Regions from separate parts of the Vescimonas coprocola genome, predicted to be linked through region 1. Evidence: predicted binding sites of a transcription regulator. Region 1 holds the regulator's gene; the other holds the start of a gene.
The links. Region 1 encodes LexA, which represses DNA repair genes until DNA is damaged. Its sites were predicted from a motif close to CNAACANNTGTTNG; they were not measured.
Positions count from the first base shown of each region.

Region 2: a site for LexA is predicted at 1,643-1,656, ahead of KJS28_RS04100 (putative DNA modification/repair radical SAM protein). Genes of this name have one in related genera too.

Region 1 is NZ_AP023418.1:1,882,885-1,889,436, reverse strand. Features, by position in the region: gene KJS28_RS09310 (DNA-directed RNA polymerase subunit alpha) at 1-903, shown strand, start outside; gene rplQ (50S ribosomal protein L17) at 945-1,289, shown strand; gene KJS28_RS09300 (hypothetical protein) at 1,465-2,259, shown strand; gene KJS28_RS09295 (polysaccharide deacetylase family protein) at 2,511-3,188, shown strand; gene secG (preprotein translocase subunit SecG) at 3,253-3,495, opposite strand; gene lexA (transcriptional repressor LexA) at 3,699-4,289, shown strand; gene KJS28_RS09280 (ABC transporter substrate-binding protein) at 4,390-5,940, opposite strand; gene pgeF (peptidoglycan editing factor PgeF) at 5,954-6,552, opposite strand, start outside.
Region 2 is NZ_AP023418.1:828,387-834,938, reverse strand. Features, by position in the region: gene KJS28_RS04105 (ATP-dependent helicase) at 1-1,536, opposite strand, end outside; gene KJS28_RS04100 (putative DNA modification/repair radical SAM protein) at 1,820-3,088, shown strand; gene KJS28_RS04095 (TIGR03915 family putative DNA repair protein) at 3,093-3,956, shown strand; gene radA (DNA repair protein RadA) at 4,244-5,614, opposite strand; gene KJS28_RS04085 (N-acetylmuramoyl-L-alanine amidase) at 5,635-6,354, opposite strand; gene KJS28_RS04080 (tyrosine recombinase XerC) at 6,523-6,552, shown strand, end outside.

The sequences.
Region 1 (6,552 bases):
GCTTCCTATGGAAAATATGTGATCGAACCCCTGGAGCGTGGCTATGGAACGACTCTGGGCAATGCGCTGCGGCGCATCCTGCTCTCCTCCCTGCCTGGCACGGCGGCGACCAGCATCAAGATCGCCGGTGTGCAGCATGAGTTTTCCACCATTCCCGGTGTGAAAGAGGACGTGACGGAGATCGTTCTGAACGTCAAGAACCTGCTGACCAAGCTGCATTGCGAGGGCACCAAGACCGTCTTTATCGAGGCGGCTGGCCCCTGCGAGGTGACGGCCGGCGACATCAAGCCCGATGGCGAGGTGGAGGTGCTGAATCCGGAGCTGCACATTGCAACGCTGGATGTGGGCGCCACCCTGAGCATGGAGATCACCCTGAGCCACGGCCGTGGCTACGTCTCCGCTGACCGCAACAAGGCTCTGCGGGCTGGCGTGATCGGTGTGATCCCCATCGACTCCATCTACACCCCCGTGTACAAGGTCAACTACACGGTGGAGAACACCCGTGTCGGCAACCTCAGCGACTTCGACAAGCTGACGCTGGAGGTCTGGACGGATTCCACTATCACCGCCCGTGATGCCGTGTCTCTGGGCGCCAAGATCCTCTGCGATCACTTCGCACTGTTCACCGACCTGTCCGACACCATGGGCGATAAGTCCACGGTGGTGGAGAAGGCTCCGGACGATAAGGACAAGATGCTGGAGATGACCATTGAGGAGCTGGATTTGTCCGTCCGCAGCTTTAACTGCCTGAAGCGTGCCAACATCAACACCGTGGAGGATCTGATCTCCAAGACGGAGGACGAGATGATGAAGGTGCGTAATCTGGGACGCAAGTCGCTGGAGGAAGTCATCAACAAGCTGGCCATGATGGGTCTGTCCCTGGCCGACGAAGAGAACAACTAACTCGCACTCTGTGCGAATATCCTTACAAGGAGGAAACAGAAATGCCCGGAACTCGTAAGCTCGGTAAGACTACCGATCAGCGTATGGCGATGCTCCGTCAGCAGGTCACCGATTTCCTGGATAACGGTCGGATGGAGACCACCATCACCCGTGCCAAGGAGATCCAGCCCATGGCTGAGAAAATGATCACCTTGGGCAAGAAGGGTGATCTGGCAGCGTATCGTCAGGCTTTGAGCTTCATTACCAGAGAGGATGTTGCCCACAAGCTGTTCAAGGAGATCGCTCCTGAGTATGCTGAGCGCAACGGTGGCTATACCCGCATCATCCGCACCGGCATCCGCCGTGGCGATGCAGCGGAGACCGCTCTCATCGAACTGGTGAAGTAAACTGCCCCAACTAAAAAAGCCCTTTTGTATGGCACTGCCGCCATACAAAAGGGCTTTTTTGCGCCCTCGAGGGATGAGATATCTCCCGAAGGAGGCTTGGCAGCCGTGTTTCCCTTGTGTTTCCCGGCAAAGCATGGTATACTGTCACGGAAGAAACAGCGACGGGAGGTGCGCTATGGCTAACGTACACTGTCAGTCCTGCGGCAGGACCTATGACTATGAGAAATACGGCTGCTGCCCCAACTGCGGCGCTTACAACCGCCGGCCCCGGCGGGAGTGGGTGGATGTGGACGGCACCGTTCACCACGGTGCCAGCAAGCAGGAGAAGGTCTGCTATGAAAAAAAGACCTGTTACGAGAAGAAGGTCTGCTTCGAGGAGCAGGCCCGTCCCGCCAAGAAAAAGAACCCGCTGCGCCAGCTGGAGCAGGAGCTCCACAAGGCGGAGCGTACCGTCCGGCAGGCGGCTCCCCGGAAGAGCCATGCATCCGGGAAGGAGAAAGCGTCCGGCGGCATATTTATGGCGGTGTTCATCATCTCTATGCTGTCTGTAATGCTGCCGTCCATGATCCGCAGTTGTCAGGCGAAAATCGATGAGGGAGGTCATGGGGTGACGGTGACGCCCGCTCAGGAGGAGATACCGGCCGAGCCTGCGGAGGTGTACCTGAGTCAGGGAGAGTCCTTCCAGTGGTACGGCGAGGAGGCATGGGTGTCGGGCTATAACACCACCGAGCTGGAGGATGGGTACATGGAGGTATCGGTGCTGCTGTACTATCCGGAGGAGCGAGAGGAGCTGCCGGAGATGCCGGAGCTGTACCACAGCGATGGCATCAGCCCGCCGTTGACGCTGGATCCTCCCGACGGCGGCGATCTGTGGCGGCTGAACTACCATATCTCTACGCAGGATACCAGCTGGCTCATGGTGGAGTTCACAGACTTGGACGACACGGAGTATGACATCATTCTGGAATAATGCAAGCGCCCGGCGGAATGGTCTTTCCGCCGGGCGCAGAGTCTGTCAAAAAAGGAGAGCCTTTCATCAACGGGGAGGAAGGGTGTGTGCGGGAAACCCGGGAAGGGTGTCCTGCACGATGATGATCCCCATTTTTCAGAGCTTTTGAAGTTCTGAAAAATGCCGCAGCGTGGCGAAAAAACTTTTTCGACACGCTGAGCGCCCGGCGGAATTGTTTTCCGCCGGGCGCATATATTTGTTTCGGTGATGCTATGAAACGAATCCTGCCCCTGCTGGTACTGTGCCTGCTTCTGACGGGCTGCATGGCGCTGCCGGCTACGGCTCCGGCGGAGCCTATGTATCTGGCACTGACCTTTGATGACGGGCCATCGCCCCAGTATACGCCCCGATTGCTGGATGGCCTGAAGCAGCGGGGCGTCCACGCCACCTTTTTCCTCATCGGTCAGCAGGTGCAGGACTATCCGGAACTGGTGCAGCGCATCCGGGCAGAGGGACATCAGATCGGCAACCACACCTATGACCATGCGCCGCTGGACCGCCTGTCCTGCGGTGAGGCCATGGCGGACCTGAGCCGCTGCGACGGCGTTTTGCAGAAGCTGGCAGGGGAGGGGACCTACTGGGTCCGGCCACCCTACGGCTTCATCACCGAGGAGGAGCTGGCAGCATGGAGTACGCCCATGCTGTACTGGTCTGTGGATACCTGCGACTGGGAGTGTCGGGATGTACAGAAGGTGTTTTCCGCCATCTGTCAGGCGAGGGACGGGGATGTGATCCTGCTGCACGACTGCTACGGAACCAGCGTAGAGGCGGCCTTGCAGGCCATCGACTGTTTGTCGGAGCAGGGGGTGGAATTCGTCACCGTGGAGGAGCTGTTTGCTCTCCGGGGGCAGACTGCCGAGGCCGGGCATCTGTACCGACGACCCGAGTGAGAAAAATGGGCAAAAGAAGGTCCCCGAAGCAATGCTTCGGGGACCTTCTTTCAACCGATAGATCTTACAGACCGGCGGCGACCATGCAGTTCAGCACCAGCGTCAGGATAACGAAGATGGCACCCACCCACTTGGTGGCCTTAGCCAGCTTGGCATCCACGGAGCGGGCCTTGCTGCGGCTCATGTAGGAATCAGCGATGCCGCCGATGGCACCGGACAGACCCTGGCTCTTACCGGACTGGAACAGAACAATGAGGATCAGCACCAAAGCAGACAGCAGCTGCAGAATCGTAACAGCAATTTTCATAATCTTTCCCTCCAACAAAATAAAGCCCAAAGAGGCTATTCTTCAAAGTACAACCCATCATACCATATCGTCCACGGAATTTCAAGGGGAAACTCCCTTTTTGCCCGAAAAAATTCGGAAAAATCCATCGAACATCTGTTGCAAACGGAGAGAATATATGGTATACTATGAAAAACCTTATGTAAACGAAGGAGACGGCGCACATGGTACAGCTCACGAAGATGCAGCAGCGGATCTATGACTATATCGCCCAGACCATCCGGACGCAGGGCTATCCCCCCTCCGTGCGGGAAATTGGGGACGCCGTGGGGCTGAAATCCCCCTCCACCGTCCATTTTCACCTGAAACACATGGAGGAGCTGGGGGTCATCGGCAAGGGGGCCGGCAAGGGCCGGGCGCTGACCCTGACGGAGCCGCTGCCGGAGGAGAACCAGATCCCCATTGTGGGGACGGTGGCCGCAGGTACCCCCATTCTGGCGGAGGAGTGCATCGAGGACTACCTGACCTTCGACGCCGGCGGCGACAGCAGCCAGTATTTTGCCCTCCGGGTTCGGGGGGAGTCCATGCTCAACGCAGGCATTCTGCCGGACGATCTGGTGGTGGTGCGCCAGCAGCAGACCGCTAACAACGGCGAGATCGTGGTGGCCCTGCTGGGGGACGAGGCCACGGTCAAGCGCTATTCCCGCCGCAACGGGCAGGTGTGGCTCCTGCCGGAGAATGAGGCGTACAGCCCCATTGACGGCCACGACGCACAAATTTTGGGGAAGGTGGCCGCCGTCATCCGGCGCTATTAAGGGGCTGGTGTGTCCCACAGATTTCGGATAAGCAAGAACCGGCCGCAGGGAGATTCTCCCTGCGGCCGGTTCTTGCTAAAAAGTTCATTTTCCGGAGGGCTTAGCTTTTCATATTCAGCTGCCAATCCTGAAAATCGGCAAAGGGGTCAGAGACGGTGGGGTGGATGTCGTTTTTCACCGCTCCGTCCGGCAGCAGCACGGAGTTGGACTTGAAGCACACTGCCACCAACGGCGCCTGCTCCTTCAGATAGCTGCACAGCTCCCGAGCCGCCGTCTGGCGTCCCTCGCCCTCCGATGCCGTTCGGAAGGCCGTCAGCAGGGTCTCCAGCTGTGTGTCCCGCACGCCGCCGTAGTTCAGGGCCCCGCCCGGAGACAGCAGCGGCGATAGATCCCAATCCGCCGTCAGCTTGCACTCCCCGTAGTAGAGGTCGAAATCCCCGCTCTTCAGCGCCGCCAGATAGTCCTCATAGGGCAGGGTCTTTACGTCGATCTTCACGTCGTATTGGGAGAGGTCCGAGGCCAGCTTCCGGGCCATGGACACCTTGAAGCTATTCTCCTCGTTCACCAGCATGGTGACGGAGACGGACTTTTCGCCGGAGGTATAGCCCGCCGTCTCCATAGCGGAGCGGTAGCTGTCCGGGGAATAGGTCTCCTCCAGATCCTTGGGGTAGACCACCGCCGAGGGGGACAGGGGGAACTGTGCCGTCTGCCCATGCCCCAGCAGGAAGGCACTGACGCCGCCGGCCCGGTCCATGCCAAGACTCAGGGCCGCCCGCAGCTTGGGGTCGTTGAAGGGCGCACGGGTGACATTGAAGCCGATATACTGCATCGTCGAGGTGGGGATGTCCGTATAGCTGCCGCTGCCGTAGACGTTGGAGGTGTTGGTGCCGGTCAGGTCGCATACCAGCATCTGGATGTCGTGGGTATAGAAGGCGTAGGCCATGGAGTCGGTGTTCTTGCAGGCGGTCAGCTCGATGCGCTCCAGCGGCATGGTCTTATCCTGCCACCAGTCCGTTCGCCGGGCCAGATACACCCCGCTCTCGTCCTTGGCATAGCGGTAGGGGCCGCTGCCCACCGGTACCGTGTCCTCCTGGGTGCCGCCCTTGATGATGGGAATGTCCAGCCGGGCGGCGAATTGCGGGTCGTTGCGGGTGAGGTAGATGCGGAGGGTACTCTCTCCCAGATAGGACACGGAGTCCATCTCCGCCAGCCGCTGGCCGTACCGCACGGACTCCTTGGCCCACCGCAGGGCAGCCACCACGTCCCACGCCGTCAGGGCCGAGCCGTCGGAGAAGGTGACGCCGGAGCGCACGGTGACGGTCAGAGCGTAGCTTTCGGCGTCGTAGGAGGCGCTCTCCGCCAGACAAGGCCGGGGCAAAAAGTCGGTACCCAGCGTGTACAGACTCTCATACAGCAGCGCACCCAGTGTCTGCTGGGCGCCGTCGGCGCAGGTGATGGGGTCCCATGTCTCCCCCTGCAGATAGGGCAGGCCGAAGGTGGTGAGACGGGTATCCTGCTTAGTGCTGTCGCTCTGCTGATAGTATTGGGAGAGGGTGTCGTAGGTCTCCTCCGGCTCCTCGCCCCAGTCGCAGCCAGACAGCGGCACAAGACACGCCGCCGCCAGCAAAAGGGATAGTAAACGCTTTTTCATGGCAGTCTCCTGTTCAGATCAGGGCGATGAGTGCCGCCTGCGCTCCCCGGCGGTCCCCCATCTTCCGATGGGACCACCAGCGCTCCGGGTGGCAGCCGGTGCAGTCGGGGCATACGTCGATGCGCTGTACCCCGGCCTGCCGCAGCCACAGGGCATTGATGCCCTTCAGGTCTATGTGCCACTTTTCGCCCCAGCGCACCATGTACGGCTCCGCTGCCGCACCCAGCGCCCGGCGCATGGCCTCCGGCACGTCATCGTCCGTCTCGAAGCAGCAGGCACCGATGGACGGCCCCGTGGCAGCCAGCAGATCCCCCGGCTCCGTGCCGAAGGCCTCCTGCATCCGCCGCACCGTCTTGGCAGCCAGACCGCTGGCCACCCCACGCCACCCGGCATGGACGGCTCCGATGGCCTCCTGCACCGGGTCGTACAGCAGAATAGTGCCGCAGTCGGCGGAGAACACCACCAGCGGGATGTGCTTCTCCCGGCAGATCATGGCGTCTACGCTGGCGTAGTCCCGCTGCCGGAACAGTCCCTTGCCGCAGTCCGACTCCGTCACCAGACGGATGTTGTCCTCGTGGACCTGCTTACTGAGCACCGCCCGCTGATGGGACA
Region 2 (6,552 bases), 1.1 Mb from region 1:
GCTTGCTTTCAGTTCTGGATAGTCGGATGCGTGGCAGAGGATCTCATAGAGGGGCCTCCCCTCCTCCGTAGCGATCACCTGCGCCTTATCCACCGTGGCGGTGCCGATCTTGCGGGAGGGTACGTTGATGATGCGCCGCAGCCGCAGATCATCGGTGGGGTTGTTGATGACGCACAGATAGGCCAGCATATCCTTGACCTCGGCCCGGTCGAAGAACTTCATGCCGCCGATGATCTTATAGGGTACGCCGTTGCGCTTAAAGGCATACTCCATGGCGTTGGACTGGGCGTTGGTTCGGTAGAGCACGGCGTGTTCCTTCCAGTTGACGCCCCGACGGTAGTTCATCATGATCTGCCCCACTACATAGTTGGCCTCGTCGGACTCATTGAAGCAGGTCTTGACGGTGATGATTTCCCCTTTTCCGTTCTCCGTCCACAGAGTCTTGCCCTTGCGGCCGGTGTTGTGGCGGATGACGGCGTTGGCCCCGTCCAGAATGTTCTGTGTAGAGCGGTAATTCTGCTCCAGACGGATGGTACGGGCGCCGGTATACTGCTTTTCAAAATTCAGGATGTTCTCGATGTTGGCCCCCCGGAAGCGGTAGATGCTCTGATCGTCGTCGCCTACCACGCAGATGTTGCGGTGTCCCCCTGCCAGCAGACTGGCCAGCAGATACTGCAAATGGTTCGTGTCCTGATACTCGTCGATGAGGACGTAGCGGAACTTACGCTGGTAGTAGGCCAGCGTCTCCCTGTCCGTCCGCAGCAGATCCACCGTGTGGAGGATGATATCGTCGAAGTCCAGCGCATTGGCGTCCCGTAGTTTCTGATTGTAAAGCGCGTATACTTTACCGATGCGCTTACGCCGCCAATCCTGAGATTTTTCTGCCTGAGCGGCAAACTCCTCCGGCAGGATCATATCATCCTTGGAGCGGGAGATGATGGTCTGGATCTCCCGGACGGGAAAGGTCTTTTCATCCAACTCCAATTCCTTGAGAATGTCCTTCAGGAGCCGTTTGGTGTCATCGGTATCGTAGATGGTAAAACTGCGGTCAAAGCCCAGCTTGTCGATGTCCCTCCGCAGAATCCGCACGCAGGCGGAGTGAAAGGTGGCGGCCCACACATCACGGGACTCCTCCCCCAGCATCCGCTCCAGACGATCCTTCAGCTCATTGGCAGCCTTGTTGGTGAAGGTGATGGCCAGTACCTCCCACGGGCGGGCGGGCTCCACGGCGCACAGATAATCCGCCAAGGGCTTCTGCTCCGGATCCGGGTGCCGGACATACTGCTCCAGAAACTCCACCTCATCGTCGGAGATGGGCATGGGGATCTCCTCCGTGTCGCTGCCCCGGCCATAGCGCAGAAGGTTGGCCACCCGGTTGATAAGCACCGTGGTCTTGCCGCTGCCGGCTCCGGCCAGCAGAAGAAGCGGCCCCTCCGTGGAGAGCACCGCCTCCCGCTGCTTGTCGTTGAGATGCTGATAGTTCAGGGCGATGGCCTGCCGCCTTGCCCGGATAAAGCGCTGCTGTAATTCATTCATGTATTTTTATCCCCTGCTTGTTGTTTTCCCCTATTTTAATACAAAATCCGGGGCCGGTCAACCTCTCTGCAGAAATATAGAAATTTTGTTCGATTTCATATTGACAGAAACGGATGTTCGACTTATAATGAGGATAGAACAAAAGTTTCACAGGAGGTATGTACTATGACGACCTTTGGATTTATTATGATGGTGGTGGGCGTGGCTTTCTTCTCCGGCAGCGCCATTCATGTCATCGACCGGCTGGATCGTCCCCAGCAGCGCCGCCGCACGGTGTAACGGCATGGAGCTGCTGGATAAGCTGGCCATCCTGACGGACGCCGCCAAATACGATGCGGCTTGTACGTCCAGCGGTGTCAAACGCAGCGCCCGGCCTGGGATGATCGGCAACACCACCTCCTCTATCGCCGGCTGCTGCCACAGCTTCTCTGCCGACGGGCGATGCATCACCCTGCTGAAGGTGTTGATGACCAACAGCTGCGTGTTCGACTGCAAGTACTGCGTCAACCGGCGCAGCAACGATACCCGCCGGGCGGCCTTCACACCACGGGAGCTGGCGGAGCTGACCATCGGCTTTTACCGCCGCAACTATATCGAGGGGCTGTTCCTCTCCTCCGGCGTGCTGCGAAGCCCGGATTATACCACCGAACGGATGATCGAGTGCCTGCGGATCCTGCGAGAGGAGTATCGCTTCAACGGGTATATCCATGCCAAAGCCATCCCCGGCACATCGCCGGAGCTGGTGCAGCGGCTGGGGCTGCTGGCAGACCGGCTCAGCGTTAACATCGAGCTGCCCTCTCAGAAGGGCTTACAAACTCTGGCTCCGGATAAAAGCAAACAGGCCATTCTGCGGCCCATGGCACAGATTCGGGACCGGGCCAGAGAGAGCAAGGCAGAGCTGGCGAAGTCCCGCCACGCCCCGGTGTTTGCCCCGGCCGGACAGAGCACTCAACTCATTGTGGGCGCCACGGCGGACAATGATCGCCATATCCTGCACCTGACCCAGTCTTTGTACGAGAAGTACCGTCTCAAACGAGTGTTCTATTCTGCCTATGTGCCGGTAGTCGAGAACAGTCTGCTGCCCTCCAAGGATACGAAGCCCCCTCTGCTGCGGGAGCACCGCCTGTATCAGGCGGACTGGCTGCTGCGGTTTTACGGCTTCCGGGCCGAGGAGCTGTTGGACGAGCAGCACCCGGACTTCAATCCGCTGGTGGACCCCAAGTGCCACTGGGCCATCGGACATCTGGAACAGTTTCCGCTGGAGATCATGAACGCCGAATACGAGACGCTGCTACGGGTGCCGGGCATCGGTCCGATAAGCGCACGGCGTATCGTCTCGGCCCGCCGCCATGGTACGCTGCGGTTCGAGGACCTGAAAAAACTGGGGGTGGTGCTGAAGAGGGCGCAGTTCTTTATCACCTGCGGCGGCCGGATGCGGCAGGGCCTGCAATTTACCGCCCAGACCCTTCAGCGGCAATTAGAGGCGATGGAGCGAGGGCAGCTGCCGCCGGAAGAGTGCCGGCAGCTGTCGCTGTTTGACTCGGCGGGGTGATACGATGGCATGGCAGGATGTGGTCTTTCAATACGACGGCAGCTTCGACGGATTCCTTTGCTGCGTGTTTGAAAGCTATGTACACAAAGAATTCCCCATCGCCTTTTACAGCGATGAGGAGTGTTTTTCCCTGTATTCCGTCCGCAGCATCCTGACGGTGCCGGAGCACGCCCGCCGGGTGTACCGGGGCATCTTCAAGCGCTCCAAGCGTGCCGCAGAGTTGCTGCACCGTGCCTTTCTCACCTGTATGGAGGATAAAGAGTTGCACCTTTACACCTTTGTCCGCAAGCTGATGGACGAAGGACCGGATTTCCTGAGAAACCAGTCGGATGCGGCCTACTACCCCGTGGCCAAGGCTCTGCGGCACATGAGCGGCGAGTTAGAGAAGCTGCGTGGCTTCATCCGTTTTTCCGAGTACAGTGGCGTGCTGGGAGCGGAAATCGAGCCAAAAAATCGAGTCCTCCCCCTGCTGCGAAACCACTTCTGCAATCGCTATGCCAACGAATCCTTTTTTATCTACGACAGTACACACAAGGACCTACTGCTATACAGCAGCGGCCGATCCCGAATGATGCGGGTAGACAGCCTGCAGTTGGCCCTGCCCGGTGAGGAGGAGCTTTGCTTCCGATCCCTATGGAAGCGGTTTTATGAGACGGTGGCCATCAGGGAACGGGAGAATCCCCGCTGCCAGAATACCTTCCTGCCCAAGCGATATCGAGGGACGATGACGGAGTTTCTTCCGCTGGACTATGAAAGGCAGCAGCAAAATCTCCCCTCCTCCCATGATGTAGCAAACGGCGCAATTATCAGAATGCTTGATTCAATTGAATTGCCGCCTACCACCAGTTTACCGGAACACTCTATATAGTTTCCGAACAGGTCGTGAGGAAGAGAATCTCCTTCAAATGGATAATTTACAGGATACTCGCTCTCTTTTGACGTGGGTACATATTTTGTTGAGATTCGCCCTTACCCTTCGCTGTCAGCAGACATAACAGAATATCTGGCAATTCTTAGCGTGTCAAGGATGGTGCTTATCCCCCGAAAGCAGGTCGCCGAAAACCAGGAATTTCTATTAGTCACTGTAAAGTATTACTATCTTACATCCGTTACAAAAAAAGGAAGAGGGCATATGCCCTCTTCCTTTTTCTCGCATCACTTCATCAGCTTTCCCTGTACCAGCAGCTGGAGAGCCTGCGCCACGTTCTGTACCGGCAGAAGCTCCAGATGCGGCAGTTCTTTCATCTCTTTGACCCGGTGCTCCGGGACGATGCACTGCGTGAAACCCAGTCGCTGCACCTCAGATAGACGCTGCTCCATGTGATTGATAGACCGTATTTCCCCAGACAGTCCCACCTCTCCGATGGCGGCCATATGGCTGGGAACGGGCTTGTCCAGATAGCTGGAGGCGATGGCCACCACAGCGGACAGATCTGCCGCCGGTTCCTCCAGCGTTAGACCACCGATGATATTCAGGTATGCATCACACTGGGAGACCTTCAGATTCCCCCGCTTCTCCAGCACCGCCAGCAGCATCGCAAAGCGGTTGTAGTCAAAGCCGTTGCTCATGCGCCGGGGATTGGCGGCGCTGGCCGGAGCGATGAGAGCCTGCACCTCCGCCAAAACCGGGCGGGCTCCCTCCATAGCGCAGGTGACGCAGGTCCCCGGTGCATCCTTGGGACGGCCCGACAGCAGCATTTCGGAGGGATTCTCCACCTCCTTCAGGCCCCAGTCCATCATTTCAAAGACGCCGATCTCGTTGGTGGCGCCGAAACGGTTCTTGGCTGCCCGCAGGATGCGGTAGGTCATGTGCTGATCGCCCTCGAAATACAGCACGCAGTCCACCATGTGCTCCAACACCTTGGGACCTGCGATAGAGCCCTCCTTGTTGACGTGGCCGATGACAAATACCGTAATGCCCTGTCCCTTTGCCAGTTGCATCAGGGCCATGGTACAGTCCTTCACCTGCCCCACGCCGCCGGCGGGAGAATCCATCTCTTCATTATACAGTGTCTGGATGGAGTCCACGATGAGCACATCCGGTTTTTCCTCCCGGACACATTCCATGACATTCCCTAAACACGTCTCCGACAAAACATACAGATTTTCGCTCTCCACCCGGAGCCGCTGCGCCCGCAGCTTCAGCTGGTGGGTGGATTCCTCGCCGGAAACGTACAGCACCTTGGAGAACTCTCCCAATTTTTTACAGATCTGGAGCATCAGTGTAGATTTGCCAATACCCGGCGCACCGCCCACCAAGACCAGTGATCCCTTGACGGCGCCGCCCCCCAAAACCCGGTCCAGCTCCCCCATACCCGTCAGGAAGCGGATCTCGTCAGAGGTACCCAGTTCTGTGATGCGTTCTGCCTTTACAGTTGTGGAAAAAACAGACTTTCTTCCGCTTTTTACCGGCTTATCCGTCTGCTCCACAATGGTATTCCATGCACCACAGGCGGGACAGCGTCCCGACCACTTGGGCGTCTCATTGCCGCACTCCGTGCAGAAAAAAACAGTCTTCGCTTTCATGGATATCCCCTTATTTTTTGTCAATGATTCCCAAAATTCAAGTATCCGGCCACAATGGCCGCCACCAGACGCTTCTGCTGCTCCGGCTGTCGGAGCAGCTGCGCCTCGTCGGCGTTGGACAGGAAGCCGCACTCCACCAGCACCCCCGGACACGTGATGTGCTTCATGAGGTACACCGAGTCCCCTATGGCCTTGGCGGTCTTTTCGTTTCCGGTGTTTACTGTCAGATTCAGCGCCTGCTGGATGGATTGCGCCAGCCCGGCGGCAGGCTCCTGTGGATTACTGAAGACCTGCGCTCCGTGGACGGCGGGGTGCTGGGGCATACTGTTCTGATGGATGCTGAGCAGCACCGCATGGGGCAGGGCGTTGATAAGCGCCACACGGTTCTTCAGGTCCGATACTTTCTTCTCCCGCAGGGTCTGGGCCTCCGGAGAATAGATGGCCTCCTCCCCTGTTCGGGTCAATCGGACACTGCGGCCCAGAAACACCAACAGCCCCTCCGCCTTTCGGACGATCTGCAGGTTGATGCCGCTCTCCGGCACGCCATCCGGGGACACGGCGCCGCCGTCCTCCCCGCCGTGTCCGGCATCCAGCACGATGACCGTCCCCGGTGAGGATATCTCTCCGCCGACCGCAGTGGGCCGGGTTTGCCGTCCGGTCAGCAGAAGTGTCAGCAGCAGGGTCGCCAGCGCTACCAGAATGCTCCACAGGAGCCGCCTGTGCCGCAGCCACAGTACCATGGCCCTCACCCCCTCCGGCACACTCTATGCGCCGCCGGGGTGCTCTATGCTGGGATTATACCATACCCATGCCGAGGATGCAAACCCCAGCGCCTTGCAAAATCCCCGCAGCATGGTATAATAGCTGCAGAGCGGCGGCGACGCCGTGCCATTTTGCGAGGTGAGACCATGCCCATCGACTACCGGCAGGAGGCCCCC